4 regions of the Providencia sp. LY12 genome follow, and region 2 is predicted to be linked to each of the others. Evidence: predicted binding sites of a transcription regulator. Region 2 holds the regulator's gene; each other region holds the start of a gene.
The links. Region 2 encodes LexA, which represses DNA repair genes until DNA is damaged. Its sites were predicted from a motif close to TNCTGTATGTACATACAGNA; they were not measured.

Region 1: the regulator LexA is predicted to act here: its motif matches at 1,692-1,711, upstream of uvrA (excinuclease ABC subunit UvrA).
Region 3: the regulator LexA is predicted to act here: its motif matches at 1,933-1,952, upstream of sulA (SOS-induced cell division inhibitor SulA).
Region 4: the regulator LexA is predicted to act here: its motif matches at 1,778-1,797, upstream of umuD (translesion error-prone DNA polymerase V autoproteolytic subunit).

The regions. Positions count from the first base shown of each region.
Region 1 covers NZ_CM172594.1:601,376-605,898, forward strand. The annotation lists gene uvrA (excinuclease ABC subunit UvrA) at 1-1,593, opposite strand, end outside; gene ACY3ZI_RS02640 (single-stranded DNA-binding protein) at 1,938-2,456, shown strand; gene ACY3ZI_RS02645 (hypothetical protein) at 2,661-2,951, shown strand; gene ACY3ZI_RS02650 (hypothetical protein) at 2,967-3,578, shown strand; gene ivbL (ilvB operon leader peptide IvbL) at 3,809-3,898, shown strand; gene ilvB (acetolactate synthase large subunit) at 4,003-4,523, shown strand, end outside.
Region 2 covers NZ_CM172594.1:482,289-486,811, forward strand. The annotation lists gene plsB (glycerol-3-phosphate 1-O-acyltransferase PlsB) at 1-1,809, opposite strand, end outside; gene ACY3ZI_RS02130 (diacylglycerol kinase) at 1,934-2,308, shown strand; gene lexA (transcriptional repressor LexA) at 2,446-3,063, shown strand; gene zur (zinc uptake transcriptional repressor Zur) at 3,222-3,737, opposite strand.
Region 3 covers NZ_CM172594.1:1,568,897-1,573,419, forward strand. The annotation lists gene ompA (porin OmpA) at 1-960, opposite strand, end outside; gene sulA (SOS-induced cell division inhibitor SulA) at 1,315-1,881, opposite strand; gene ACY3ZI_RS07155 (TfoX/Sxy family DNA transformation protein) at 2,150-2,752, shown strand; gene yccS (YccS family putative transporter) at 2,819-4,523, opposite strand, start outside.
Region 4 covers NZ_CM172594.1:1,733,387-1,737,909, reverse strand. The annotation lists gene ACY3ZI_RS08135 (P-loop ATPase, Sll1717 family) at 1-1,209, opposite strand, end outside; gene umuD (translesion error-prone DNA polymerase V autoproteolytic subunit) at 1,350-1,763, opposite strand; gene ACY3ZI_RS08125 (hypothetical protein) at 1,910-2,374, opposite strand; gene ACY3ZI_RS08120 (hypothetical protein) at 2,438-4,523, opposite strand, start outside.

The DNA.
Region 1 (4,523 bases), 120 kb from region 2:
CAGGGTTTCCAGCAATCGGTCATTATCACGCTGGTGGAGCCCGATAGACGGTTCATCCAGCACATACATCACACCGACCAGACCAGCACCGATTTGGCTAGCTAGACGGATCCGCTGAGCCTCACCACCAGATAATGTTTCTGCGGAGCGTGAAAGGCTTAAGTAATTGAGCCCCACATTCACTAAGAACTTCAGACGGTCGCTGATCTCTTTCAGGATTTTTTCGGCAATCTTGGCGCGTTGCCCACTGAGTTTTAAGTTTTGGAAAAACTCCATCGCATGACCGATGCTGTAATCTGCAATTTCAGGCAGGGTGGTATTTTCCACAAACACAAAGCGAGCTTCTTTACGCAGGCGTGTTCCGGAGCAAGTGACACAAGGTCGGTTGCTAATGTATTTCGCTAATTCTTCGCGTACTGCGGTGGATTCCGTTTCTTTATAACGGCGTTCCATATTGTTAAGCACACCTTCGAACGGGTGGTGGCGTACGGTAATATCTCCGCGATCATTACGGTATTTGAATTCAATAGTTTCTTTGCCTGAGCCGTATAAAATCACTTTTTGAATGGCAGGGCTGAGCGAGTCATAAGGGGCTTCAACATCGAATTTATAGTGTTCGCCCAATGACATTAACATCTGAAAATAATAGAAATTACGGCGATCCCAGCCGCGAATAGCGCCGCCAGCGAGGGAAATTTCGGTATTTTGAATCACGCGCTCAGGGTCAAAAAACTGCTGAACCCCTAAGCCGTCGCAGCTTGGGCAAGCCCCTGCAGGGTTGTTGAATGAGAACAGGCGCGGTTCTAACTCCATCATGCTATAGCCACAGACGGAGCACGCAAAGTTAGCGGAAAACACGAGCTCTTCAGCTTTCGGGTCATCCATATCGGCGACAACAGCAGTACCGCCAGAGAGCTCTAATGCGGTTTCAAAGGATTCGGCAAGGCGCTGGGCGATATCGTCGCGTACTTTGAAACGGTCAACCACGACTTCAATGGTATGTTTTTTCTGTAACTCGAGTTTTGGTGGATCGGATAAATCACAAACTTCACCATCAATACGGGCGCGAATATACCCTTGGCTCGCTAAGTTATCGAGTAACTTAACGTGCTCACCTTTACGTTCTTTTACGACCGGAGCCAACAGCATCATACGGCGATCGGTCGGCTGTGCGAGGACGTTATCCACCATCTGGCTAACGGTTTGTGCCGCAAGCGGAATATCATGATCAGGGCAGCGTGGCTCACCTACACGGGCAAACAATAGACGCAGGTAGTCATGGATCTCGGTGATGGTCCCAACCGTTGAACGTGGGTTATGAGAAGTGGATTTCTGTTCAATGGAGATAGCAGGCGACAGCCCTTCGATATGGTCAACATCCGGCTTTTCCATTAAAGAAAGGAATTGACGAGCATACGCGGATAGCGACTCAACATAACGACGCTGACCTTCAGCATAGAGGGTATCAAAGGCGAGGGAGGATTTCCCTGAACCAGATAGCCCTGTAATAACTATCAGCTTGTCTCGGGGGATGATGAGATTGATATTTTTTAGGTTATGCGTGCGTGCGCCGCGGACTTCGATATTCTCCATTTACCACTTCCCGAATGAATTGATAGTGAACAAAAATGAACTTGGTAGTCTTAATTAACGAGCCAGTATTAATAAACGATTTAGTATTGCACAAAATTTGCTGAATGGATATACAGTATATGTGCTCTTTATATTTCATTCCATAGGGGGCTGATGGCAACTTATCTGTGGCGCCAATAATTAACGTCTATACTAAAAATCAGTAATGCAGATTTCACTTAAATTTGGAAAGCGCTTCGCAACTTCTTATCAAGCAATCTCAATTTATGGTGCAATACAGATAGGTCGTGGTAAACTTCACGGTCAGTCCAGAGATTAAAAATTCAATGCATCAGGAGTAATAAATGGCCACCAGAGGCGTAAATAAAGTAATTCTTATCGGTAACTTAGGACAAGATCCAGAAATCCGTTATATGCCTAACGGCGGAGCTGTCGCTAACCTGACTCTGGCAACTTCTGAAAGTTGGCGTGACAAGCAAACTGGTGAAATGCGTGAAAAAACCGAATGGCACCGTGTTGTAATTTTCGGTAAATTGGCCGAAGTTGCCGGTGAATACCTGAAAAAAGGTTCACAAGTTTATATCGAAGGTTCACTGCAAACCCGTAAATGGCAAGACCAAAGCGGTCAAGATCGCTACACTACCGAAGTTGTGGTGAATATCGGTGGTTCAATGCAGATGCTTGGTGGTCGTGGCGGCGATGCCCCATCACAAGGTCAAAGCGGCGGACAGGGCGGTTGGGGTCAACCACAACAGCCACAAGCAGCACAACAATTCAGTGGCGGCGGAGCAGCACCAGCGCGTTCACCAGCGCCACAAACCAATGAACCACCAATGGATTTTGATGACGATATCCCGTTCTAATTTTTAAATTAGAAAATCAAAATCATCGATTAAAGCCCTTAATTTTAAGGGCTTTAATTTTTTGGAGATTAGTTAGCCATAAAATTATTATGAAATTAATTTTATGTGCATGTAACAATTTGATTATATAAAAATAAAATGCAATTTGAGCGAAATATCTAACATTTGACATTTACGAAATTTTTCGTAAATTAAGGGTGTTCTATGGGATTCAAGCAAGTCAAAAAGGATATTTTAACAGCGCTAGTCCATGGTTGTTATCAACACGAAGTACGTAATAATTATATCGATAAAAATAAGTTGCAAACGGGTGAAATTGACGTAGAGACGGTTATAGAAATCATTCATCGTAGTACAGGAAATGATTATTCAAAAAGTTCACATCACCAAGCTAATGAAATAGATGTACATATAATAAAAAGAGAAGGCTGGTATATTAAATATTATTTAATTGATGATGGTGAAATGGGGATATTTATTAGCGTCCATCAGTAAATGATAAGGGAAAATATGAAACTGTATATTCAAGGCGATAAAAGCAAGGCGATTTGTCAGGATTGTGGTTTAGTAACGACAACATTCGATTATAGAAATCTTGAAATTAAAGAAACCAGTAAAATTGTTAAAAATATCCTTGTTGGGGTTTGTGATTGCTGTGGAAGAACGGTTAGTACACCAGCACAATCAACGCCGGAGATAAAAAAAGAAAGAGAAAAGGACGTTATATCCATTGAAGCCATACTACCGTCTATTTATATCGAAATACTTAATTTAGCTTGTTTGAAAATAGATTCGAGTAGCAGTCAAGATATGAATAAGCGACTATTATTTTTGTATGTTCAAAATAATAAAAATGATGAATCAATAAAGACTTATATTGATAATTATGAAGCACTATTAAAGGTAACTCCAATAATGGCATCAATGCCGAGAAAAAGATTATCAATGAAAGTTTCATCAAATTTTGCAAATGAACTTAATGATTTAACGCAATCTCTAGATAGAAATAGAACGGAAACAATTAAAATCATTATCGCTTCAATAAAAAAAGATCTTATTGATAATGAAAATTCTTTTATGATTGATGAGCTCAGAAAAATCCATTCTCTGTGCGTGTGCTGATTAGAATGGGATTATCACGCCTCAACAACATTCTGTGATACGCCTCTCATTTGAAATCCACAACTAAGAAAAACGAAAAAAAGGGTTGTGAAGGTTAGGATTTTATGGTTTCTTAAATGCAGCAAACACAAAAATGAAAAATCAGACAGACTTTAGCTAAACAGGAAATTCAGTAAATATGGATTTTAGCTAAATCTGACAGAATTAAATTACAGGAAACTCTCGTGAAAATGACCGCTAACCGTTCAAACCTACTACTTACCGCGCCACTAGCCGCGGTAGTCGTGCGTGTGGTGGTAGTCGTGGGCTTAGCGCCGTAACGGGAACAAATCACACGATTTAGAAACCCCGCCGGCGCAAACCGAGCGGGGTTTTTTTATGACCTAAAACTCGGATCCGCAGGCTAGTGAAGGAATAAAAAATTATGAGCGAGTCGGGCACAACATCACCACAAAAAACCTGTTTTACAGGCGCAGAATTGATAGTCCATTTGTTGGAAAAACATGGTATTACCATTGTTTCTGGTATCCCCGGCGGGGCTGCATTGCCATTCTACGATGCGCTGGGGCAGAGCAAAAAAATTCGCCACATACTGGCGCGTCACGAGCAAGGTGCGGGTTTTATTGCACAGGGAATTGCACGTAGCACAGGCAAAGCGGCGGTGTGTATTTCCTCAAGCGGTCCTGGTGCCACTAACCTAGTGACAGCAATTGCGGATGCTAAGCTGGATTCAATTCCACTGGTATGCATCACTGCGCAAGTACCATCTTCGATGATTGGTACCGATGCGTTTCAGGAAGTTGATACTTACGGTATTTCAATTCCGATTACGAAGCACAACTATTTGGTGCGCAGCATTGAAGACCTGCCTCGCGTGATTTGCGAAGCATTCCGTATTGCGGAGTCTGGGCGTCCAGGGCCGGTTTGGATTGATATTCCAAAAGA
Region 2 (4,523 bases):
ATTTTCGCGTGGCAGAATAATAATATCCCCCATGCTGTCTTTTTCGACTTCAAACTTGTTCATCTGCAAAGCGTGTTCAAGCAGCTCTTCAGCCGTTTTGTTCGGCGTAGTTGCATCGGCAGTGTAAGGCACATTGCGCAGTAGCTGTAGATAGCACTCGATTTGTTCAAGCAGTTGTTCACGGGTGAGCGAGCGCTGACGTGAAGCCAACAATGCCGTTGAACATAGGTTAATCGCGTTGGCAGCTGCCGCATTATTGATATTCACCATAATGTTATCGGCTAAGCTGCTGACGGTTGGGTTTAACCAGCTCGGGCGCTGTGGTTCAATCGGGTCGATAGATTCACGCCAATTTGGTACGCGGTTATTTAAGTACTGGGTCAGTGAAATTGGTTGCCCAAAGTTCACATAACCTTGACCCAAATTACGTAGTTTACGCAGACCACGTACCATGGAGAAGAAGCCTTCTTTCTCTTTCTCAGCGCCACGCAGCTCTTTTGCGTAAGTTCCCACTTCCATCACATGTTCGTAACCAATATAGATAGGAACGATGGTGATAGGGCGGGAGTCTCCGCGTAGCATCGCTTGTAGGGTCATCGACAAGGTACCGGTTTTCGGTTCCAGTAAGCGACCTGTACGTGAACGACCGCCTTCCACAAAGTATTCAATCGAATAGCCGCGAGCAAATAGCTCACTAAGGTATTCGCGGAATACGGTGGAATAGAGTTTATTGCCTTTGAACGTACGGCGAATAAAGAACGCACCTAAACGGCGGAAAATAGGACCGGCTGGCCAAAAGTTAAGGTTAATACCCGCCGCAATGTGTGGTGGCACTAAGCCTTGGTGATAAAGCACATAAGAAAGCAGCAGGTAGTCCATATGGCTACGGTGAGAGGGCACATACACAATTTCGTGACCATCTTGCGCCAGCTGGCGAACGCGCTCAGCATGTTGAACGTTGATCCCTTGGTATAAGCGGTTCCATGTCCAACCGAGTACACGGTCAGTCAGTCGCACTGCTTCATAAGAGAAGTTAGCAGCAATCTCTTCCATCATCGCCACGGCATTTTGCTGGGCTTTTTGTAATGGGATTTTTTTACTGCGCGCTTCGTCTTCAACGGCTTTTTCAATCGCTTTAGAGGATAGCAGCTTATTAAATAGCTCATAACGGGCAGGCAGTTTTGGCCCGACCGCAGCTAAACGCTGACGAGAGTAGTGAATACGTGCTACGCGAGCAAGTTTATTGGCAATGATGGTGTCGGTGCCATGTTCTTGCGCCATCTGGCCAAGAGAAATACTCGGAGAGAAACGTACAAAGCTATCGCGCCCTAACCACAGGACTGCAAAGAATTTTTGCACACCGTTTAAGAGTTTTAGCGGGGCAGGCTTATGCCCTTCGCGACCCGGCGCACGTCCAAACATGACGGATGCAGGTAGCATTTGAATATCAAGATTTGGATTGTTTTTATGCAAATCCAGATACGCATGGAATATTTTTACTGACTCTTTACGTGGATCTGGGGAGTAGTAACGGAACACGCGCGGGCCATCATCAATAAACACATAGGCTGGGAGCTTGGTGCCATTGATGTCGTTATCCACTAGCGGATCAGGTAAACCAATCGCTAAGCATTGTTGGCGAAGCGTGAGCAGGTCGGACTTTGAGTGATATGGCAAGACGTACAGCGTTGGCTTGCTTGGGTCAAGCTGTAACTCTGTTATCGGATCCGTTGGGATTAGTTTACTTTTTACCAATAATTTCAGTGGTAAATTCAACGTGTTGTAATATATTTTACGCCATAGTGACATAAATGATTATAGCCTCTTGTTAGTAATGCTGCGCAATCATAGCAGAAAGCAACGTTTAGATCTGTTATCGATAATTCACTTTGACTGCAAAAGTTGATTATTGTTTAAAAATTAAGGAAAAAATATGGCAAGTCAAACTAAGGGACTCACTCGGGTCATCAAAGCGGCTGGATACTCCCTTAAAGGTTTAAAAGCAGCATGGGTAAATGAAGCCGCATTTCGTCAAGAAGCGATTGCTGCTATCATTGCGATAATTATAGCTTTTTACTTGGATATTAGCCAAATTGACAGAGTTTTGTTGATTGGTTCAGTTGTATTAGTCGCAATCGTTGAGTTAATTAACAGTGCAATTGAGGCGGTTGTTGATCGTATTGGCAGTGAATACCATGAATTATCTGGGCGAGCGAAAGATATCGGCTCCGCAGCTGTGTTCGTCACGATAGGATTAGCTCTGTTTATCTGGGGAACCGTATTATGGGCACGTTATTTTACGGCTTAGTGGGCTAAAAACAGTAAAAGAGATAAAAAGCCAGAAATTCATCAACAAAAGCAGGTTTTGGCTAATTTAACAGTTCCCAATACCCATTTACCTGTATATACTCACAGTCTGACTGTATAAACAAACAGGGGAACGGGATGAAAGCACTGACAGCTCGACAACAGCAAGTTTACGATCTGGTGCGTGACCACATTTCGCAAACGGGCATGCCACCAACACGCGCTGAGATAGCAGCAAGTTTGGGTTTTCGTTCGCCTAATGCGGCAGAAGAACATTTAAAAGCCTTAGCTCGTAAAGGGGTAATTGAGATTGTTTCTGGAGCTTCCAGAGGCATTCGTCTGTTGTTAGAAGAAGAATCCGAAGATTTAGGACTTCCTCTGATTGGACGTGTTGCTGCTGGCGAACCATTGCTTGCACAAGAACATATTGAAAGCCATTACCAAGTCGACCCAGAATTATTTAAACCACACGCAGACTTTTTATTACGCGTAAATGGTATGTCGATGAAAGATATCGGTATCATGGATGGTGATTTACTTGCGGTACATAAAACACAGAATGTCCATAATGGGCAAATTGTTGTGGCACGTATCGAAGATGAAGTTACTGTTAAACGCTTTAAGCAACAAGGCAATCGCGTTGAGCTTATTGCTGAAAACTCTGATTTTGCACCAATTGTGGTTGATTTACGCGAACAGAATTTTACTATCGAAGGTCTAGCTGTTGGGGTTATCCGTAACAGTGACTGGCATTGATGATGAGTGATTGAGTCTGGCAGCAGACTCAATATCTCTATTTTTTGAATAGCCTTTCTTTATATAGCTATTTTCATACTGTTTTTCTTTATATAGCCATCTTCCATGTTGCTATATAGCTTCCTTTATTTTACTTCCTGTAGACCACTTATTCTATATCACTTCTTTTTTGAACTGACCGTGGCGTGATGGTTATGCTCACAGTGTTCATGATCTTGGCAATTGGAAATCTCAAAACATTTTTGACATAAACCATGGTTTTCTACCACCGTATGCCTGAGATGAAAATGATTTTCTTCCGCTAGTGTGCTAATCGCTTGTTCGATAGTCGTGCAGTCACTTTCGGTCACATTGCCACAATTATCACAAATCAACATCACTGAAATATGGCTTGGATTATCCACATGGTGACAAACCACATAGCTGTTTGTGGATTCAATTTTATGAATAAATCCTTGTTCCATGAGGAACTCTAAACCGCGATAAACGGTAGGGGGTTTAGCCTGAGGCTCTATTTCACGTAGTAAATCTAGTAGATCATAAGCACTGATCGCACCGTGTTGCTGCGCTATTAATCGCAGAACAGTCTCTCTTTGTGGGGTCAAACGCACGCCTCGAGACTGACAAATACGTTCGGCCGTCGTAAGCAGCATGTCTTCACTGATTGTTTTCATCTTGTTTGGCCCCACCTAGATAGCTTCAAGTTTTTATTACTGTTTAGTTTACCATAACTTCCATTTCTGTTGTGTTTGAAATGGTGGTGATGAAATAAACAATTTCTTACTAAATTGAATACGCAATTTTAACTTTAATAAAGGCAACATTAATAAAAAATGAACTCCTTATTTAAGAGATGGTTTTTTCTATTTTAAATAAATCATTAATTGCTACATTTTAGTTAATCATTGGGTGTTAAATTTAACCAAATAAAAACAATTATTGAAATTCATTGTTACTATTTGGCGTTAATTTTAATTAAGACTTATCTTACCCCTTCTTTCTTATGTAGCGATTACTGATGCGAAAAAGACGCTGGATAGATGTTAAATCCAATAAATTTGCATCTGATAGGTTTATTAAGTTGTATTTAAATATAAATATAGATTTTTATATTTATAGGTTTTTTGCAATATTTAGACATTTTTATAAATGCAAAATGAAGTCTTCATATAAATCTTTCTAAGTAATTCATCATTTCTTTAGATTTAATTACTCATTCAGTGGATAAAAGTTGCCCTTATGCATTTTGTCGATATAAAAAACCAAGTCAACGCTTTATTTGGGTGGTTTTTGACAGCATATGTCACGTATGTAGAATTGACATCAGAAAATATCACAAGGTAGTTATCAGAATTCATTTAGTGTTCTATATCAATTTTAATTAATTAATGAATGACTCAGTAATTAATTTAGAAGTGAGAATGTTGGCTTAATGATTTCTGTTTTTTAAATCACATAAA
Region 3 (4,523 bases), 1.1 Mb from region 2:
TGCGTCACATTTGTTACCAGTTACTGGATCTTCTTTACCACGACCTTCAGCAGCGATTGCGCTTGCTGGAACGCCTTTAGATACTAAGTAGTCTACTACTGACTGAGCACGTTTTTGTGACAGTGGCAGGTTGTAGTTTTGTGAACCGATACGGTCTGTGAAACCAACTACCAGCACGCGACCTTGAGTTGGGTCGATGTTGCTCAGTTCGTTGTACAGTTCGTTCAGTGCTTGCTGACCTTCTGGTTTCAGAGTCGCTTTGTTGAAGTTAAACAGAACGTCTGAACGCAGAGTGAAGCGTTTGTTTTCAACAACTGGAGCTGCTGGCTCAGCAACTACTGCTGGAGCAACAACTGGAGCTGCTTCTTGACCGAAACGGTATGCAAGACCAACGCTCAGCATGCCGTTATCTGGGCTAACACCGATGTTGTCTTTGTCGCCCATGCGGCTAACCCACTGGTAGTCTAAACGAGTCGCTAATTCTGGAGTGATAGCATACTCAAGACCCAGTGCGTAAACTGGAGAAACGCCAGTGTCAGTTTCTTTACCAAGAGCGTTAACTTTAGCTTCTGTACGGTAAACCATACCACCCAGACGAGTATAAACGTCTAAGTCTTCCATGATTGGATAGCTCAGTTTGGTAGTCAGAGAAACACCCATTGAAGAAACGCTACCTGGGTTTTCACCTTTGTACTTCATTTTACCAAACCAGTCGTAGCCCATTTCGAAGCCCATGTACTGGTTGTATTGGTAACCTGCGTACAGACCCGCACCTAATTGGTCACGAGTTTTTTTGCCAGTACCAACGGTGTCACCGTCTTCATCAGTAAATTTAGCGTGCTCGTAGTGAGACCAACCTAATTTACCACCAGTGTACCAAGTGTTATCTTTTGGAGCTGCTTGTGCAACAGTTGCAAATGCTGCCACTGCTACTGCTACCGCGATAGCTGTCTTTTTCATTTTTACGCCTCGTTATCATCCAATATTGGCTTGGCTTCGTGAGCCTTATTATTTGCCATTGGTTCAATTTAATTGCTAGGTTCAGCTGACATTATCCACAAAAATTTACGAAAAGTAAAAAAATAATGTCATGAGCTTAACAGGCTAAAGTCTACAACGAACTCCAAAAGATACAAGTATGGTAAGCAATAAAGGTTAAAAAAAGTCTTTTTTTACCGTTGAAATCAGAGAGATAAATATATTACCCATTTTGTTGTTAATAAACGCATCTTATTGTTTTTAAAGAATTTAAATATATTTCTTTATAATTATCTTGATGAATGTAAAATTTCGTAAGAAAAATCTTATTATTGTTTAGTGAATGTTATTGGCGTGAATCTTTAAAAGGTTTTGATGTCTAATATCCGCTGAGCTTGTATTATATGTTTTTTCTGGTCTCATAATGAATCCCATCGAATGACCTGCTTCTGCCGCATTTTGTAAAAGAATAAAATCTTGCTCATTTATTTCTGGCAACCATCCTAATACGACACTGTAATTACCGCTTCTTAATGCTTTTTCCATGGCATCAATGGTCGTAATTGAATTAACTTGGTTAAATTGCATGATTTTGTTGGTGGGTAAACCAGCTTGCTCTAACCAGTGTTTACTCAGTTTTTTATCTGGGCTCAGCCATAATAGCCAACGTGATTGAATACCAAACTGGCGCAACATCGGTAGCAAGATGTAATCCATAATTGGGTGTTGTTCGTTATAGACTAGCTCGCTCACCATACCTTGTTGTATTGCACCATTAGCAAAACTCATTGCTGGGGTTACGTTTCCTAAATTGCTATGTGTAAGACGATCATGCGTGAAGCTATCATTAGTAAAATGATTAAGAGAATGTGTTGTTGCGCTATTCCAAGTAGAAATACTCATAATTCACCTCGCTACAATTTTACATGTAGAACAATGTTTCATGGAGATAAGTGCTGTATGAACATACAGTAACTGTATATTTATACAATATCAAGGCTATTTTTACAAAGCGCTTCGCAACTTTGTGGTTTTTATGCGAGTTATACTTGGCATTTTTAACTGAAACTTTAAAATCGATTAAACATAATTATATGTAAAAACAGTTGTTTTTTTATTGCTTGAAGCTCAAGGACGATTGTGTTTTTTTTATTCATAAGGAGATGGAAAAGTGTCATTACAAAATGAAAGAAGTTCCCTTTTACAACAAATTTTGGGGCAGTTTGGCGCGCTAAAAAAGAAAAACCATTTCGGTGGATACTGTTTGTGCATTGATAATGCACTGGTGGGGTTAGTACTGGATGGGCAATTCTATGTTCGTGGGTGCCTGTTTTCTCGTAGCTATTTTGAATCAGTTGGGTTTGAGCGGTTGGTATACAGCAAAAGAGGCATTCCTCTAGAGATGCGCTATTACCAACTTCCGGAAGAGGCCTGGTGTAACCCATCAATATTGAGTCACATTATTGAATTAGCTTACCGTTCAGCCATGGAAGAAACTCAACAAAGAGAGTCAGCGGCGGTACGCATCAAGGACTTGCCTAATATGAACATGGCAATGGAGAGGGCGCTTGGGAAAATTGGGATTTTCCATGCTGAAGACCTCATTATGATTGGGGCTAAAGCGTGCTTCTTGAAACTAAAACAGCATGGGAAGCTGATACCAAGTGTAAAACAGTTGATTGGATTGGCTGCGGCTATTGAGGGGTGCCATAGTGAAGTATTACCTTCTCGAACTCGGCAGGAGCTCATTAACTGGTTTAACAGCATGAACTAATTTTCATTCTTTCAAATCAGCGGGCATGACCATTTATAGGTTTTAATGCCCGCTCATCAGTTTATTTTATGACAAGCTAATCTGTTTAATCATTGATTTTATTTCAGGAATTAATTCAACCAGTAATTTAGTTTGTTCCATGATCAAGACTGTTTTCTCATCGTCATCGCTAGAGGCATGGTCAATGCGATTCAGTAAGCTCACTCTTAGGCGCTCTGACTTTTCATCAATAATAGCGGGATCTAAGGATGTGACTTGAATAGACGATTCGATATAGCAGATTGCATCATTTAATAAGGTGAGATTCGCTTCGTTTTGCATTTGCTCTCGATGGGCGCCGAGTGCTGAAATATAGCTCAGTAATGTATGGTTTAAACACAGTAAGCGGAACGCTTGTTCTTGCGTGATTTGGTATGACTTAGGATCCGATGCCATATTTGAAACAATTGAAGCAAATTCTGCATCATTATTATGGGCGTCACGTCTCGCAACACGGTACTCCAAGCTATTATCTTTACCGTGATAATATTGCTGTAAAATCGCATCTAAATAACGGCAGTTGCTATCCATCGTTTTCTGCACTACTTGCGGTAACTGTCGAAATTTCCAGTCAGGCCAAATAAAACTGACGGCAAGTAATGCGATAAAACAGCCAATTAGAGTGTCGATAATTCGAGGTAATGCGACTTCGAAACCTTCACCGAGTAAATTGAAACAAAATAGCACTAGCAATGTAATAAACAGTGTTGCTTGAGCATATTGGCTGCTACGGAACATGAAGAACAATAGCCCGGTGATAACGATTAGGGTGAGTTGCCCCTCAATGGATGGCACGATATTGAGTAAAGGTAACCCAATGGCTATGCCTAACAAAGTGCCTGTAATACGTAATGCTAGACGGCGCTTTGTCGCATTATAGTTGGGTTGGCAAACAAATAAGCTAGTGAGTAAGATCCAATAACCGCGTTCCAAATCAAATAATTGAATAATCACGTAGCCAGTGCAAAGCAAGGCTGACATTCTCACTGCATGGCGAAACAGCGAGGATTTTGGGGTTAAATGATGTTTGAAGCGGGCAAATACATCACGAATACCCGAGACTGATTCGTCAGATAACTGCTCAATTTGCTTATTATTTTGCTGCCAAGAAGCTTGGCCTAAGCTCAAGCCTTTTAGTTGGACATCAATTCCTTTGAGGTTTTTTAGCAAATTTCGTAATGCTTTGATTTCATGCAATTCAGGAGATTGTTGCTGGAGTAGCTGCAAGGAGTTTTCAATATACGTAAATGTGCGCTCAAAGCGTGGATTATGTTGATACTGCTTGCGCCATAACACGGATTGAGCAACCTGCTGGCAGGCTCTGGCTTGCATGGTTAATAAGCGTTGAAAGCGAAACAAAATATCACAATGACGTAAACGACGGCTAAGCTGTTGATATTGAATATGTGATGAACTAGCTCGTTCATGAATATCTTGGGCGACAAAGTAATATTGCAATGTATTACGCGTGCCTCGCTGACCTCTATCGCCTTTCAATCGGCTGAGTAGCGATATTTTTGCCTGATTCATTGTACTGACTAACGTACTGTTTACTAAGGCTAAATCATAGACTGATTGCTGATAGTCATCTTCAAGATCAGGATCAAATAAGTTTGCCTTTGCATCAAGATAAGCCGAAAGCTGCTGATAACACTGCGTAATGGCATCTTGTAGTGGGCGAACAGGGAAAAGGATATGCCCGATGAGAGTGAGAATGTTGTACCAAATGGCG
Region 4 (4,523 bases), 1.3 Mb from region 2:
TGAAGTTCTTCCATCGCCTTGCATTAAACAAAAATTTACAAAATCAATTGCATCTCTAGGCCTTAGCATCGTTCTATCTAAAATATAATCCGATGCATTTTTATTCTTAACTTCAAAATTAAATATATCTGAGAACTTAACCTCTTTCTTAGTAGCATATTTGTGCATTACTAAATAACTGATTCTTTTATCCAATATTTCAGTGAGTTCTCTTCTGCTCCATTCAATGGGGACAATCAAAGATCTATCCTTTTCTTCCTGCCTTAAATTAGTATTGTAAATCCCCATTAATATATCTGTTCTTATTGATATCAATATCTTAACAGACCTAACATTAATTAATTCTTTAAATGCATCCAGCAAAGCGTTAATGAAATCGTATCTTATTGAGCTGTTACTAAGCCATGATTTATCCAAGTCATCAATACTGATTATTATTCTACTTTGAGTTTCGTCAGAGCTATCTTCAGTTATGAAATTAATTAATTCCCTTTGCTTTTTTAAAAGATTACTACTTACATACCTAGCTGTTTCTCTCTGTATTTTTTCTACTTGCTCTTCACTAGCTTTAAAGTTTACTGACCAAAATGTATCCTTGCTTCCTAAGCTGCCACCAACTTCATTTTGAAATTTATCAGTTATTTCAGAAACTATTTTATCGTTAAAAAAACTGTCTTGATAATTTTCTATATATTCCCTTGCTAGCTCTAAGTTATATCTTCTTTTTCTAGATACAGTTAATGAGTATATTTTATCAACAAATGTCTGTTCATTTGGATATACAGTCTCAATTACTTTAACAAGCAACACATGCATCCATAGTGACTTATAAAAAACCCTCAAATCAACATTTGATGATGCTAATTTAGAAATGAATACATTATTATTTATATGCTCAAACACAGTGGATTCAGCCTCTATTTTTGCACATTTCTTTATATCAGCATCCTCTTCAAGCATTTTCAATATTGCAGTTTTGCCGGAGCCAGTTCTACCAACGATTATACGCTTTACTGAATCAGCATCTTTTGCTTCAAATCTTTTTAAAGTGTCATAAACTGATGATTCTAAAAAACAACTTGATAGAAAATTGTCAGTCTCAGCATCTAAACTACCAATTTGGTCGTTATTTTTAAATTGATATAATTCCATTATGTTCTCAGTCAATGCACATAAAAAGTTATATTGTAATTTTGTAAATGTTAACATGATAAAAACATCAGGTCATATGCTCCATATCACACTTTATGCTTATTTCACTGTATTTCATATCTGAAAATTATATAACCAATCTACACTTTAACCACTGGCAACTCATCAAACTTTGTCGTATAAGCAGGCAGCAACACTCACACAGCTTTGTGAATAATGTAGGTTACAACCCCAAATATCTGAAGGTCTTGCATATCACCAATCAAGATAGGCGAATACTCTGGATTCATTGGTATTAACATAGGTGGATGAGACTTGAGTCTCTTAACTGTGAATTCACCATCAACGCTAGCGATAACAATATCCCCATCCTTTGGCGCCAGTGCGCTATCGACAATAACAACGTCACCATCGTTAATGTTTGCATCAATCATCGAATTACCCTCGACACGCAACATGTACGTGCTATCTGGGTGCTTAATCAGCGTACTGTTGAGGTTTATTCTCTCTTCCATATAGTCAGCAGCAGGTGATGGAAACCCCGCAGGAACACGGTCAAGGAATAACGGAATATTGATAATTGACTCAGAATCGATAAGTTCTAGCTTCATGATGCACCAAATATAACTGTATTTATATACAGTATATTCCAAGCGTTTAAGTTGTAAAGATCATTTTCACCCATCAAAATACTGTATACATACACAAAAACTTGGTGCTCATCCAACAAAAAAGCCCACTTGTGGGCTTGTTGGTTTCAATCGGTAGGCATTGGATGCTCTAAATTCTTAATCATCTTACAATCGTATACTAAAGTACTTGCATGCAAAATTTCATTCTTCATTCCAAGTGCAGCATAAAGACCTTCATTGGCATTTGCCCCGATAATAAAAATCTTATCTTTATTATCAGTATATTGGTAACTAACAGAGTCCGTTGTTTGGCTAGCCTTTTGGGCTATAGGTGGGTTTACAGAAATATCACCGGGGAAGGAAACTATAAACAAAATAGTATCATTCTCCATGCTCTCGGTATAAATAGTTGCTGACTTGAATTTTTCTTTTGATGCTCCGCTTTCACCTATACTGCCGTATGAACACTCGTAATTGCCATCTATAATTCTTACATTTCCGCTTTTATCCCTTCCTACTGACGGATTATCTACTTGACCAAATGCAACTAAAGGAAGTAGCGCCAATCCAGCAAAGATATGCTTAATCATTAGTCACCTCATGAATATTATTTCAGCATATTGTGCCATTGGATCGGCGCAAACTACAGCAATTTAAACTAATGGAGAAACCATCTGATAAACCTGACGAGTAGCTACCTGAGTAGCATCCTCCAAATTACCAGAAATAGTACTAGCAGTGGTGTTTATATTAATATCACCAAAGTTAGCTTCTACTTTGTTATTCACTGTTTGTGGCTGAGATTGGATCTTATTTGTTTGACCCAGAAAGTTACTTGCCTGATTGTTAACTCCTGACACTAACGGTTTATTTAAAGCGGAGGAAATTCCCTTGACGTTCTCAATTAAGTTTTGCTGATTAACCGAATATTCCTTTCCTTTTTGCTGCCCTTCCTTTTGGTCAATCACAGCAATAAGAGCATCCCTTTGTGCTGGAGTTAGATCCCCCATACGAAGATCTGTACTACCAAGCGCAGATAATGCAGCTCTAATGTACGCAGCAGTATCGTTCCCAGATTCTGGTGGCGAATGCGCCGTCAGCGCTTGAGCTACAGTTTTGTTCTGGTAACCAATCCCAGCTCCGTAATCGCCTTTAGTCCCAAGGCTCTTACCGCCATCGCTCTCAAATAAAAGCCAACGCCTAGCCTTATCTCCGGTCTCCCTGTTGGGGAATATAGCCATTGTATGACCTTGCGCGTTAGTATCATGACCGATAGCGCCATGCTTTCTGGCGGCTTCGCCCCAAATCATATTGCTAGGATTGTTATTTCTCCACGCCCTAGATCCGTCCTCTCTAACGATATCACCTTTATCAGTTTTATAGATGCGCTTATTTTGGCTAGGAACTTCTACACTAGTAGCCGTGAATGAATCACTGGAAGCTGATGTTAAACCAAATACCTTTTTCCCTGCGCTAATAGAGTTACTCCAGATATTAGATATGCCATCAGTGCCAAGACTCAAGAAACCGGCACCGGCTATCACCCCATCACTGGCTTTTGCCACTGCCTTAGCTTTATCCTCTTTGCTGGCATTCGGATCATTCAGGACAATAGCAGCCTTAGCAATATTTCCAGTTTTCTCGCCGACAGTATCGAGTAGCTCATCAAGCTTATCGAATCCGTCGCTAATCTCTTTAATCAGCAAGCCAAAGGCAGTAACCGCACCCGCAACAAGCAAGCCCGGTAAACCAAAGAGACGGATGAATCCAGCGCTAACCTTGGTTAATGTGCCGAGAATTCCAATCGCCCATTTACCACCAAACCACAGAGCAAAGCCCCCTAGTGTTACTTTCCAAGTTTCAAGATTGCCCTCTTGGTCAGTGAACCACTTACCTACTGTGGTTTCCTTGAACCAGTCTTTAAACTCATCAAGCTTTTCAAGTATCGGCGTAATCGTGCTATCCCACTTTTCCCAATACTCACCGAGTAATGATTCCCCGCCTTCTTTCCACTTTTTGAAGTCGTCATACAGCATCCATAAACTGGCACCGAGCAACAATAAAAGAGCAGGCAGTAAACCAATCGCACCAAACAGCCCCAAGAATGCCGTAGCCGCTTTTAGTACAATCGGAATTAGCGTGACACCGATTACCGTTCCAAGCGCCTTGAAGATGAATATAGCGGTATCTCTGTTCTTGTTCAGATAACCAAGGAAGCCCGTCACTGTAGCGGATAGTTTTAATGCATAAGGGATGAGGTAGTTACCAAGTAACGTTTTCAGCCCATCCCATTGCATACCGACCAGCGCATTTTGTTGTTGTAACTGCCGGCTGATTTCTAACTCTTGCTCAGACGAAACAACGATATCTTTTTGCAGTGCAAGTTGCCGCTCCATTTCTTGGCGACCCTGCAATAACATATTTATCGTTCCTTCATCAAAGCCCATATTCTTAGCGAAGTTATAGGCTTGAGGTCTGGACATTTGAGAAAGGCTATCGGCGACATCCAACAAGATATCATCAAGGTTTCTCAACTCACCGTTGTTTTTAACCACACCCACGTTCAGCGCGTTAAAGTAAGGAAGAATTGAGGTATCACCTACCGTCACCAAATCCCAAAGAGACTTGTTCAGGTTAGCCATACTGGAAGCCATGCCCTCAGCACTTCCACCCGACAGCTCGGCGGCACCCTGCCAGCGTTTAACTTGCGTGGCATTCATGCCGAGATTTTTACTTAGA